Regions from separate parts of the Priestia filamentosa genome, predicted to be linked through region 2. Evidence: riboswitches for the same ligand, from Rfam matches in the RefSeq annotation. Region 2 holds a riboswitch; each other region holds the start of a gene.
The links. A riboswitch is a leader RNA that binds a small molecule or an ion and turns the genes downstream of it on or off. The one in region 2 is predicted to bind thiamine pyrophosphate.
Positions count from the first base shown of each region.

Region 1 (3,135 bases), on a different contig from region 2:
GTGCTAGCTCATTATATGTTGATTCAGCAATATCAGGATTCGTTTGCTTTTCTTGTGCATTGCTTTCGATAAACTGTAAAATTTCATCTGTAACCTTTTTTGAATCTTCTCTCATTCTAAACGCCCTCTTTTCAGTCTATTAGGTATAGTTATAAGTATTAGTTGTAGAAAGATAGTAGTGAATGCTCCAATTAATAAACTATTAGAAAGCATTGTACCTAAGATTCCATCTATATTACCGGAATAATGGGGTAATGAAAGTGCAAGCAATATGGATAATCCGATGATAAGATAATTTTTGTCCGTATTTTCCGCTTTAGTAAGAATAGAAATACCTGTAGACACAAGTGTAGCCGCAGCAGGCAAAAAGATTCCTCCTACAACAGGAGAGGGTGTTAAAGCAAGTAACGCTCCAACTTTCGGAAAGAATCCAAACAGGAGGAAAATACACCCAGCCACCATAACCGGATATCTTGAAGCTACCCCTGTCAATCTCAGTAATCCGACATTTTGAGCATACGCAGTAGTAGGGAATCCTCCAATAAGGGAAGATAGGAATGAACCAGCGGCTTCGCCCGCAAACCCATTGCGAATTCGTTTTTTATTAATTTCAGTATTCAGCATTTCACCTGAAGCTTGGTATACTCCCATTGCTTCAATAATGGCTACAATATATACGACAAAGAAAGTTAAAAAGGGTTCCCACTGAAACGTTAAATTTCCATATGGAAGAAACTGTGGAATTCCAAACCATGGTTTACTTTCAATTAGAGAGAAATCAGCTTTTCCAAGCATAACGGCAAGCATGTCTCCAACAACTAGTGCAATTAAAAAGGAAAAAGATTTCCATAATCCTTTACCAAAAAGAGATAAACTTAATACGATGAGGGAGGTTGTAATTGATAACGTTAATGTTGATGGACTTGCAAATGATTCATCCCCAGGCGCCCCTCCTAAGAATTCAGATAGAGTGAACTCTGATAAAGATATTCCAACAAGAAAAATAACGGTCCCTGAAATGACAGGGGTAAATAACGACTTTAAACGGCCGATAATACCTGTAATAGATAAAATAAACACAATAATTGCACTTAAAAAAATCCCCCCGCTCGCAGCAGCTAAGCCGTTCGCTTTACCTGCTGCAATCATAACCGAATCAAAAGCAGCGGACGGTCCCTGCACAATAGGTAATTTTACTAGCTTAGTAGCCTGAATTAATGTCACTAACCCAGCTACAATGAATATAGCACTTACGATATTTGCCGATTGTGAAAGAGGTAAACCGATCATTGCAGCAACAAAGATAGGATCTAGCCAAACGTTTGAAACACAAACATGCTGCAATCCATAGAGAAAGGTTTTTGAAGACGACAATTTTTCATCCAATGCTATCTTTTCTTCATAATGATTAGTAGTATCTTTTGCTTCTTCCTTCATAGCTGTCTCCTTACGCTGTAGTGTTTACAATTCTGATCTAGGCTGCCATAAAAACGGATATTTTGTTTTATTACATAAATTCCCCCTTCTGCTTTATCTCAGTTAATCCGTTCAAGTGCCTATTTTTTCTAGGATTTTTTAAAATAGGTTGGCTCTAAAAGCACTCCAAACGAAAATAGAGCATAATAAAAACCAGGCCCACTTTTGGACCTGGTATAGTATAGTAATAAAGAATAATGTTTATCTTAGCTACTTTCCTACGCTGGTATAATCCAGATCAGGTCCAAAGGGTTAAAAAACATCGGTTTTTCTCTCAGCCCCGTTTCGGGCACCCCTAGTAGAATTGTATATTTATTTATCGACTCTAATAATAACTTTAAAATCTAGATAAGTAAAGACTCATATAATGGTAGGAAACTTTATAGTCTATAAAAATAGATTAGCCTCTACTCTTTTGATAAATAATCATAGACAGTTTCAGTTACAGGAACTCCTTCTCTCAGTCTCATTTCCTCTTTTACTTGCTCAGGCTCTCCTGGTACCATGACCTTTGAAAACCCCTCGGCAGGTGTTATTTCATGAAGTTCCTTTATCATTTGATCCATATTGGCTAGAAATGTATCATGATCAGTGAAAATAGCCGGGTTAATGGCACATAAGAAATGTCCAAGTTTACGTTTCTTTGAATAGTCACCATACATTGCAGTAATATGAGGACCAAATGCTGCTCCAGCAAGTAGACCTGAAAGCACATCCACTACCATCGCAAGTCCATAACCTTTAGGCCCAGCAAATGGCAGCAAGGCTTTTACTTTGTGTGGATCTGTAGTCGGCTTTCCGTTACCGTCCACTCCCCAATCAGAAGGAATAGAGGTACCAGCTTCGCGCGCATGAAGGACTTTCCCAAAGGCGACATTGCTTGTAGCCATATCAAGAATCACTGGTTTATGTTCAAGAGCAGGAAAACCAAATGCGATTGGGTTTGTACCAAAAAAAGGATTAGCTCCACCAAATGGCACCACTACTTTATCTGTATGAGTCATAACCATACCAATCATTTTATGTTGGGCAGCTTGCTGGGCAAAATAAGACAATGCCCCGCAGTGACTGCTGTTAATAGCTGTTACCATCCCAATTCCGTTTTTATTTGCTAATTTGATAGCGTGGCTCATCGCTTCCTTAGCAACTACATGACCCATGCCATCATCACCATCAAAAACAGCAGCAGATGGAGCTGTATCTCTTATAGAAAATTGGGGACTAGGGTTTAGCCCTCCTTCGGTTAAGCGTTTAACATAATGTTCCGTTCTTAGTACACCATGAGAACTGACTCCTCTTAAGTCTGCGTGAATCAAAACATCTGCTACTACAGTCGCATGATCTTGGCGAAGACCAGCCTTTGTTAATTTCTTTCCAACAAGTTCCTTTAATTGATGATAAGCAACAATTACATCTGTCATTTGGCTAAACTCCCCTTTTTAGCATTTTCGTCTTCTTTTTTAATCTTCATGGCCTTTTTGAATTTTCCTTCTTAAATTAGCTTTTTCAAAGGAATGGGAGGGATAACTAGCGGTAAATATGTGAAAATTCCCCGCTTAGAGAACTAGATAGAAATAAACAAAACGCATCTATATAGGACTATGCAAGAAAGGATAATGAAAAAACAGATCATCTTATCGCTAAATAAAAAAGAACCCA
Region 1 covers NZ_FXAJ01000002.1:742,912-746,046, forward strand. Annotated here, with positions in the region: gene B9N79_RS10730 (LuxE/PaaK family acyltransferase) at 1-115, opposite strand, end outside; gene B9N79_RS10735 (solute carrier family 23 protein) at 112-1,437, opposite strand; TPP riboswitch at 1,675-1,783, opposite strand; gene allD (ureidoglycolate dehydrogenase) at 1,884-2,897, opposite strand.
Region 1: it holds a riboswitch for thiamine pyrophosphate, as region 2 does, so the genes downstream of both, B9N79_RS10735 (solute carrier family 23 protein) here and B9N79_RS17545 (YkoF family thiamine/hydroxymethylpyrimidine-binding protein) in region 2, are expected to answer to the same signal.

Region 2 (3,135 bases):
AAGCTAGTAGTTGAAGGCTGGTAATGTTCATACGATATAGTGGAGTTAGAACTTATATAAAGGAGATTAAATATATGAAAAATGCTCTTTCCCCTCTCAGAGGTGCTGAACGAATTTCTTCTGTTGATACAATGAGAGGCTTTGCTCTCTTTGGAATTTTGCTTGTTAATATGCTCATTTTTCAATATGGACTATTTGGTGAATATGAATATATTGAAACAGCTCAAGGATTGGAAAAGATTTCAGCCTCCTTCATTAATATTTTCGGTACCGGAAGCTTTGTAACCCTTTTTTCTTTTCTATTTGGATTTGGTGTTATGATTTTAAGAGATCGAAGTCGAGAAAAACAGCGACGTTTTTGGACCGTTTACTTACGCCGCCTCCTTCTTCTTCTCGCATTTGGACTTTTACATGGAACTTATATTTGGGAAGGTGATATTTTAACATCTTACGCTTTATGCGGCTTTTGTTTATTTTTGTTTCTCTGGTGCAAACCAAAAGTATGGCTTACAATTGCTCTTGTAATTATCGGTTTGATGAGCGCCTTTTCATTTATTCCTGCCGAGGAAGGAAGTGAAGATACTCTAGAAGCAAGTCCTTCCTACCTTGCACAAGAAAAAGAAGTATATGCAACAGGCTCTTATAGTGAAGTTGTTCATTTTAGAAACAATAGTATGCCTTTTGAAGATACAAGCGATGGAGAGATGATTGCTTTTGGTATCTTTGGTGTTCTTGCTTCTCTTCCTATGTTCTTTTTAGGAGCATATGTTGCTGCTAAGAGGTGGCTGCATGAGCCAGATCGCTATGTTTCTCTTTATAAGAAAATGTGGTGGATTTCTCTTCTCATTGGATTTCCATTAAAAATCGTCCCACAATTTTTGCAAAATGAAAGTTTAGAAGGTCTTAGTGCTTCATTAGGAGCTCCTCTTGTCGCCATTTTTTATATTTCAAGCATTGCTCTTTTAACCTATAGTAATCGATGGAAAAAGCTATCTAATGCGTTAGCTCGAGCTGGAAAACTTTCTCTAACAAACTATCTTTCTCAATCCATCTTCTTTACCTTCCTTTTTTATGGATATGGATTTGGATTATTCAGTAAAGTAGGGGTTACAAGCGGTATCGTATTTACCCTTGTTTTCTTTACGATTCAGCTTTTCCTTAGCAAACTGTGGCTCCAATTCTTCATTATTGGACCTTTAGAATGGATTTGGAGACTTTGGACATATTTGAAGATTCCTAGCATTAAAAGAAAGAAAAAAAAGCGGCCTACGCAAATTTCCGCTGGTCTGTAATCTATCTTTCTATTTACAAAAAAGTATCTTTCTTTTATGATGTGTATAAGCGAAAAAACTGTATAGTACAACGCACTAGGGGTGCTAATTAGCTGAGATGTGAATTTTTGTTCCGATCCCTTATAACCCGATCTAGATAATACTAGCGTGGGGAAGTGTAGCAATATACGACTTTTATGTTGATTGACTCTACATTTTTGTCTATTTTACTGCATCTTCCTTAAGATGCAGTTTTTTTGTGTTCATAAACTTTTAGGAGGAAGTAGAAATGAATGAACAGCTTTGTGGAACAAGTAGGATCTATGGATGTCGCTTCTCTCTTTATCCAATGTGCGATAACTTTATTGAAGTGATTAAAACGGCGCTAAGAGAGGTTGATACATCAAAAGTATGGATTAAAACGGATAATGTGAGCACATGTGTACGCGGAAGGAATGAACATGTTTTCGACGTTGTAAAAGCTATTTATCTTCATGCAGCTAAAACAGGAACTCACGTTGTATTGAATGGTTCCTTCTCTGTTGGATGTCCTGGAGATTCTGAAGGTGATGTTTACTTATCCGAAGATGATGTGCTCTTAAACGAGGAGAAAAGCAAGGATATTTCGATTGAAACAGCTATGCAGTTCGCTCTTTATCCAATGGGGATTCCTCACTATATGGACGTGATTGTGGATGGCGTTAACACAGCAAAAGACGAGGGAGTATTTGTTGCTGGTGTTCACTATGCAACACATCTTGATGGCGATACGCACACTATTTTCAGGACAATTAAGGATGCTTTTCTTTCTTCTCACAAAGAAGCAAGTCACGTTGTAATGACCGTCAACTTATCAGCAAACAGCCCTTCAACAAAAAGAAAGCCTGGTGATGGAAAATGACAAAGAGCTGGAAACTAAAAGAAATTGTCGTAATGTCGGCATTAGCTGTTGTGTTTGCTGTTGTGTACCTTCTTTTCACACAGCTTGGAAACATTTTATTTGGAATGTTCGGACTCTTAGTATATGAATTTATTTTCGGAATATGGTTTATCGTTTCAATTATTACAGCCTATATCATTAGAAAACCAGGAGCAGCCCTCATTTCAGAAACAATTGCTGCTGCTGTTGAACTGCTGATTGGAAACGCCTCAGGTCCTCGTCTTCTTTTAACAGGAGTTGTCCAAGGGATAGGTCCTGAGCTTGTATTCGCAGCTACTGGTTGGAAACGATACTCGCTGCCGATTCTTATGCTAGCTGGTATGGGTGCCTCTGTAACAAGCTTTATTATGGGCTATTTCTTGTCCGGCTACAATGCTCTTGACCCTTCTTATGTTAGTACAATGCTTACTGTCCGACTTGTCAGCGGAGCTCTTCTCGCTGGTTTACTTGGTAAATGGCTAAGTGATCAATTGGCAAACACAGGTGTTTTAAATGGGTTTGCGCTTGGAAAAGAACATAAAAAACGGGTGGGAACAAAAAATGATCGAAAATCGACTGCCTCTTAATGTTAAAAATTTAAGTTTTTCATTTGAAGAAGATGAAGAAAAAAAGCTGAAGAATATTTCCTTTTCAGCCTCTAAAGGTGACAGTATTTTTGTATTAGGACCAAGTGGTGCAGGCAAAAGTACCCTCACGCTTTGCCTTAATGGATTGTATCCAGAGGCTGTTGACGGTAGTTTGAATGGAGAAGTACAAATTTTCGGAAGAGACCTTTCTTCCTTTGAAACTGGAGAAGCCTGCCAATATGTAGGGGTAGTATTTCAAAATCCAGATAATCAGTTTTGTATGTTAACGCTCGAAGATGAAGTTGCTTTTGGGCTTGAAAATATTAACTATCCAAAAGAAAACATGGAAGAGCGAATT
Region 2 covers NZ_FXAJ01000004.1:279,284-282,418, reverse strand. Annotated here, with positions in the region: gene B9N79_RS17550 (DUF418 domain-containing protein) at 75-1,292, shown strand; TPP riboswitch at 1,360-1,463, shown strand; gene B9N79_RS17545 (YkoF family thiamine/hydroxymethylpyrimidine-binding protein) at 1,561-2,172, shown strand; gene B9N79_RS17540 (ECF transporter S component) at 2,169-2,777, shown strand; gene B9N79_RS17535 (ABC transporter ATP-binding protein) at 2,752-3,135, shown strand, end outside.

Region 3 (3,135 bases), on a different contig from region 2:
TTAAAAAGGTTAAAAATAACAATACTATAAAGTGGTGAAAAGATGAAAATAGCAACGAAATATCATGGGGAAATAGAAGTGAATCGTGAAGAGGTGATTACTTTTTCGAAAGGTATTCCTGGTTTCTTGGAAGAAGAGAAATTTACTCTTTTACCTCTCAATGATGAGGACATCTTCTTTTTACTTCAGTCTTTAAAAACACCAGATTTAGCTTTTGTGATTACAGACCCGTTTGCTTTTTATAAAGAATATGACTTCAACCTAGCTTCCCACTATATGACAGAACTCGATATTACCTCAGAGAAAAATGTAATGGTCTATGCTTTTGTAACAATGATGGACCCATTTTTAGAGTCTACTATTAATTTACAAGCACCGCTTATTTTAAATCGTGAACAAAAAAGAGGAAGACAAATTATTTTAACAGACACGGATTATAAAACTAAACATCCACTCTTTCAGAAGAGGATGAAGCAGGGGGAATCTTTTTGCTTGTCTTAACACGGAAAGTTGGCGAAAGTATTCGAATTGGGGAAGATATTGAACTGAAAATTGTAGATATTGATGGAGAACAAATTAAGCTAGGAATCAATGCGCCCAAACATATTGAAGTTCATAGGCAAGAAGTGTACGAAGCAATCCAAACGGAAAATGAGCAAGCTGCAAGTCTTAAAGAAAATCTTATAAATATATTTAAGAATATGAACACACCTTAAGAGAGTCCTCCTAAAGGGCTTTTTTAATAAAACAAGGCGACGTTCCTATATCATCCTAAACCTCTTTTTGTTAGTATTTTTGTAAAGGAGGAACGCAATGTCTTATGGAAATTACGAACGAAATCTATCACTTTTCGTTATAGGTTTATTTTTTGCTTTCTTAACCGTTTTGTTTCCCCTTCTTGCGCTTATAACGTCGAGGGAACTTTTTTTAGACTTGATGGGTGCGACACTAGGAATTTCTTTTATCATTTGGGGGTTACATAAATTGAAAAGTTCAAAGGGAAAAGGACTTAGACGCATTTTAATTGGAGGAGCTATTTTTATCTTTCTTATGATTAAGCTGTTATCCTGAATGTTTGCAATAAAAAAAGTATTATGATAATAATAGAGAAGTAAGGCTACTAGGGGTGCTGTAAAAAGCTGAGAGAGACAAGTGTCTTAACCCTTACACCTGATCTAGGTAATGCTAGCGAAGGGAAGTGGTTGGCGAATTGTTTTATTTAGCATTCGTACATAATCACACCCTTTCACATCGTGAAGGGGTTTTTTCGTTTCCTTCGCTCTAATAAGGAGTGAAAGTATGGAACATATAGAAAAGATTTTAGGAGAAGTAGAGTTGAGGAAAGAAGAGCTAATCTCACTTATTGAGAAACTCGTAAAATTTAAAACACCTGCCCCTCCTGCCCGTAATACAAAGGAAGCACAAGAATTTGTGGCAAAAAAGCTTAAACAAAATAAATTCACAGTTGAAATGTGGGATGTTTATGAAAACGATCCAAATGTTGTGGGAGTTAAAAAGGGGAAGAATAGTGAGGAGTATAACAGCTTAATTATTAACGGCCATATAGATGTGGCTCAAGTGGATGAAAACGAGCAGTGGGAACGTGATCCATTCCTTCCTTTTGTACGAGATGGATATCTCTTCGGCAGGGGAACTTCCGATATGAAAGGTGGATTAGGTTGTGCTCTTTTTGCATTAGAATTGTTAGAAAATCATGGAGTAGAACTTCCCGGTGATGTAATTTTTCAATCTGTGATTGGGGAGGAAGTGGGAGAAGCAGGAACGAAACAGTGCTGTGAAAGAGGGTATAGTGCTGATTTTGCGCTTGTTGTGGATACAAGTGAAATGGTTATTCGTGGTCAGGGCGGTGTAATTACAGGATGGATTACGGTAAAAAGTGATCAAACGTTTCATGATGGAGCACGACGACATATGATTGCAGCGGGAGGGGAAGCGGTTGGAGCGAGTGCAATTGAGAAAATGATGAAAATTATTAACTGGCTCAATGAACTCGAAAGACATTGGATGGTCATAAAAACTTATGATGGTTTTCTCCCTGGAACAACAACAATTAATCCTGCTGTTATTGAAGGAGGAAGACACCCTGCTTTTGTAGCTGATGAGTGTCGTCTGTGGATTACAGTGCATTTCTATCCAAATGAAACTTACGAGAGTGTAACAAAAGAAATTGAAGATTATATTTTAAGAATGTCTCATGGTGACCTATGGTTAAGGGATCATCCTCCAAGCTTTAAGTGGGGGGGAGCATCGATGATCGAGGAAAGAGGAGAAATATTTCCTGCACTTGAAATTGATGAAACTTATGATGGAGTGAAAATGCTTCAGCATGTCCACAAAGAGATTTTGAAAAAACAAGTTGAAATAGAAATGTCTACCTCTGTCACAGACGGAGGATGGTTAGGGGAAGCAGGAATCCCAACCGTTATTTATGGACCGGGGGAAACAAAGTATGCACATGCCATAAATGAACGAGTATCAATTGAGAGTTTAGTAGATTTCACAAAAGTATTAATTGAATTTATTTATAACTGGTGTCATACCAAAAGGGGGGGAATAAATGACATTTTGTGAAGAACTTTATGCAAAAGCCAAACACATTTGGGACGCAAATCATAAGCATCCATTTGTTCAAGGAATTGGTCATGGCACTCTTCCAAAAGAAAGTTTTCGTCATTATATGATTCAGGACTATCTCTATCTCATTGACTACGCAAAACTTTTTGCACTTGGAAGTGTAAAAGCGACTGATGTTGAAACAATGGGTAAATTTGGAGAAATATTACATTCTACGTTGAATGTCGAAATGGATCTTCATCGACAATATGCGAAAAAATTTGCTATTTCAGAGGAAGAGCTTGAAAAGGCTCAGCCTGCTTCCTCAACACTTGCCTACACGCATTATATGCTGCAAGTTGCTCAAAATGGTACACTTGCCGAACTTGTAGCAGCCCTTCTTCCTTGCATGTGGAGCTATAGCGAAATTGGAAAGGAATTAGCTGAAATTCCAGGAGCTCTTGAACATGAGTTTTACGGAGAATGGGTAGAGATGTACAGTTCAAATGAATTTGGTGAACTTTCAAATTGGTTAAAAGACTTAATGAACAAATTAGCAAT
Region 3 covers NZ_FXAJ01000005.1:198,528-201,662, reverse strand. Annotated here, with positions in the region: gene fliW (flagellar assembly protein FliW) at 43-501, shown strand; gene csrA (carbon storage regulator CsrA) at 489-716, shown strand; gene B9N79_RS18755 (hypothetical protein) at 814-1,071, shown strand; TPP riboswitch at 1,113-1,214, shown strand; gene B9N79_RS18750 (acetylornithine deacetylase) at 1,300-2,592, shown strand; gene tenA (thiaminase II) at 2,579-3,135, shown strand, end outside.
Region 3: it holds a riboswitch for thiamine pyrophosphate, as region 2 does, so the genes downstream of both, B9N79_RS18750 (acetylornithine deacetylase) here and B9N79_RS17545 (YkoF family thiamine/hydroxymethylpyrimidine-binding protein) in region 2, are expected to answer to the same signal.

Region 4 (3,135 bases), on a different contig from region 2:
TCTGTTCTTCAGTATGAGAATGTACAAAAGGCGCTGAGCAATGCTGTATTTATTCATGGTGCCATAGCAGATCAACTAGTAGCATCTACACATTCCCCATTAGATGTACTAGCTACAGACATTATTGAAGGAATTTCTCCACTGCTTCATGAATTATATAGAGAAAAGGAGTATTCTACTGGATACTGAAATGTGAACCATTTTCTTTTAAGGTTTTAAGAGGAAAGGGGAGTTAGAAGGATTGGAAAAGTTCATTAAACAAGCTATTTATAATAGAGGGGACACTTCACCAATTCAATTAATCAGGCCTGTTTCCGGTGGTGATATCAATCAGGCCTCTTATGTGAAAACAGAGAAAGAAGAATATTTTATTAAGTATAATAATTCTACACCTCCTGGTTTTTTTCAACAAGAAGTTCAGGGCCTAACGAAAATCAAAGAAACAGGTGTTATTCAGGTCCCAAATGTGTATGACTTTCATGAATCAACAGAAAGCGGAGAAGGATGGCTTATTTTAGAATGGATCCAAGGAGAGAAAAATGGAAAAACAGAAGAGCTTCTTGGCAGACAGCTTGCACTTATGCATAGTGTAAGTAAAGATAAGTTTGGTTTTCATCATCCTTCGTACATTGGGATGATTGAACAGCCAAATCAATACTATGATAAATGGGCAGAATATTACACGAAAAATCGTCTTCTTCCTCAAATAGAACTTGCAAAGAAAAAGGGGTACCTTTATCAGGAACGAGAAGCAGGGCTTTATGAACTTCTTGAGAAAATGGAGAAATGGCTTCCTCATTCTTGTGAGGCTTCTTTACTTCATGGAGATCTTTGGGGAGGAAATTGGATTGTTGGTAAAACAGGAGATCCTTATTTGATTGATCCCTCAGTATTTTATGGTCATTCTGAATTTGAACTTTCTTTTACTGAACTTTTTGGTGGATTTTCTTCAGCATTTTATCAAGCTTATCAAGAAGTTCGGCCACTTTCTCCAGAGTATGAGGAAAGAAAAACACTCTATCAACTTTTTTATTTACTTGTTCATCTAAATCTTTTTGGAGAAGCTTACGGAAGGTCTGTAGACCGAGTTTGGCGCTATTATGTAGGGTGAAAAAGAAAAAAGAGTAGTTTACATCATTTACTAGATATGCTATAGTTCGAAATGTAAACTGAATATTCAATATTTTACTACTAGGGGAGCCCTAATTTTGTGGGCTGAGAGGAAAGACAAAATCTTTCTGACTCTTCGAACCTGATCTGGGTTATACCAGCGGAGGGAAGTAGGAGAGATAACGTAAGAAAGTGAATTGCGTTTTTTTCTACATATCCAATTGGGTTCTCTATATTAGAGAACCCAATTTTTATTTTAAGAAAAAACTTCTGCTATTTCATCTCCTCCAAAGGTGTAGCCTAACAACAATACTAAGGAGGAAGATTTATATGTCGAAAAAAGTAAACATTCCATTGCAATCAACATTTCCAAACAGTAAGAAAGTGTATGTAGAAGGTGAACATCATAGTATTCAAGTACCAATGAGAGAGATTAAACAAAGTGATACAAAAACAGATAGCAAACATGAAAAAAATGAACCAATTCGTGTTTATGATACAAGCGGAATTTATAGTGATGAAGATTGTGAAGTGGATATTACGAAAGGGTTACCTCGTGTTCGAGAGGCATGGATTATGGACAGAGGAGATGTAGAAAAATATGAAAAACGAGAGATCAAACCAGAGGATAACGGATACCGAAGTGAAAATCAAAAACAAAATATTGCCTGTTATCCGAATGTAATCAAGCACCCGTTCAGAGCGTGTAAAGGAAAGAATGTTACACAAATGCACTATGCCAAAAAAGGGATTATTACCCGGGAAATGGAGTTTATTGCAATTCGAGAGGGAGTAGAGGCAGAGTTTGTACGAAAAGAAGTTGCGGAAGGAAGAGCAATTATCCCATCGAATATTAATCATCCTGAAAGTGAACCAATGATTATTGGCCGGAACTTTTATACGAAGATTAATGCGAACATCGGCAACTCTGCTGTTAGTTCTTCTATAGAAGAAGAGGTAGAGAAGATGACGTGGGCAACAAAATGGGGCGCAGATACGATTATGGATCTTTCTACAGGGAAAGACATTCACACAACGCGGGAGTGGATTATAAGAAATTCACCAGTTCCAGTTGGTACTGTTCCAATTTATCAAGCACTTGAGAAAGTACAAGGGATTGCAGAAAATTTAACGTGGGAAATCTATCGCGATACACTTATCGAACAAGCAGAACAGGGTGTTGACTACTTTACAATTCATGCTGGTGTTTTACTACGTTATATCCCACTCACGGTTAATCGAACAACAGGGATTGTATCAAGAGGGGGATCTATTTTAGCTCAGTGGTGTCTTGCTTATCATGAAGAGAATTTTCTCTATACGCATTTCGAAGAGATTTGTGAAACTTTAAAACGTTATGATATTGCTGTTTCGCTTGGTGATGGCCTTCGTCCAGGCTCCATTAAGGATGCGAATGATGAAGCACAGTTTGCCGAGCTAGAGACGCTAGGGGAGCTTACAAAAATTGCATGGAAGCATGATGTTCAAGTAATGATTGAAGGGCCTGGACACGTACCAATGCATAAAATAAAAGAGAATGTTGATAAACAAATGGATATTTGTCATGAAGCTCCTTTTTATACATTAGGACCATTAACAACTGATATTGCACCAGGCTATGACCATATTACATCTGCTATTGGAGCAGCAATGATCGGTTGGTTTGGTACTGCTATGCTTTGTTATGTTACCCCAAAGGAACACCTTGGGTTGCCCAACAAAGATGATGTAAGAGAAGGAGTTATCTCTTACAAAATTGCAGCACATGCGGCAGATCTTGCTAAAGGTCATAAAGGAGCTCAAGACAGAGATGATGCTCTTTCTAAAGCACGCTTTGAATTTCGATGGGATGATCAATTTAATCTTTCACTTGATCCTGAACGTGCAAGGGAATTTCATGATGAAACTCTACCAGCAGAAGGTGCAAAAACAGCACACTTTTGTTCAATGTGTGGCCCGAAGTTTTGCTCCATGAGAATTTCTCACGATATTCGCTCAATGGCGAAATTAAAAGACAAGAGTATA
Region 4 covers NZ_FXAJ01000008.1:82,993-86,127, forward strand. Annotated here, with positions in the region: gene B9N79_RS21760 (NAD(P)H-hydrate dehydratase) at 1-189, shown strand, start outside; gene B9N79_RS21765 (fructosamine kinase family protein) at 242-1,111, shown strand; TPP riboswitch at 1,184-1,296, shown strand; gene thiC (phosphomethylpyrimidine synthase ThiC) at 1,441-3,135, shown strand, end outside.
Region 4: it holds a riboswitch for thiamine pyrophosphate, as region 2 does, so the genes downstream of both, thiC (phosphomethylpyrimidine synthase ThiC) here and B9N79_RS17545 (YkoF family thiamine/hydroxymethylpyrimidine-binding protein) in region 2, are expected to answer to the same signal.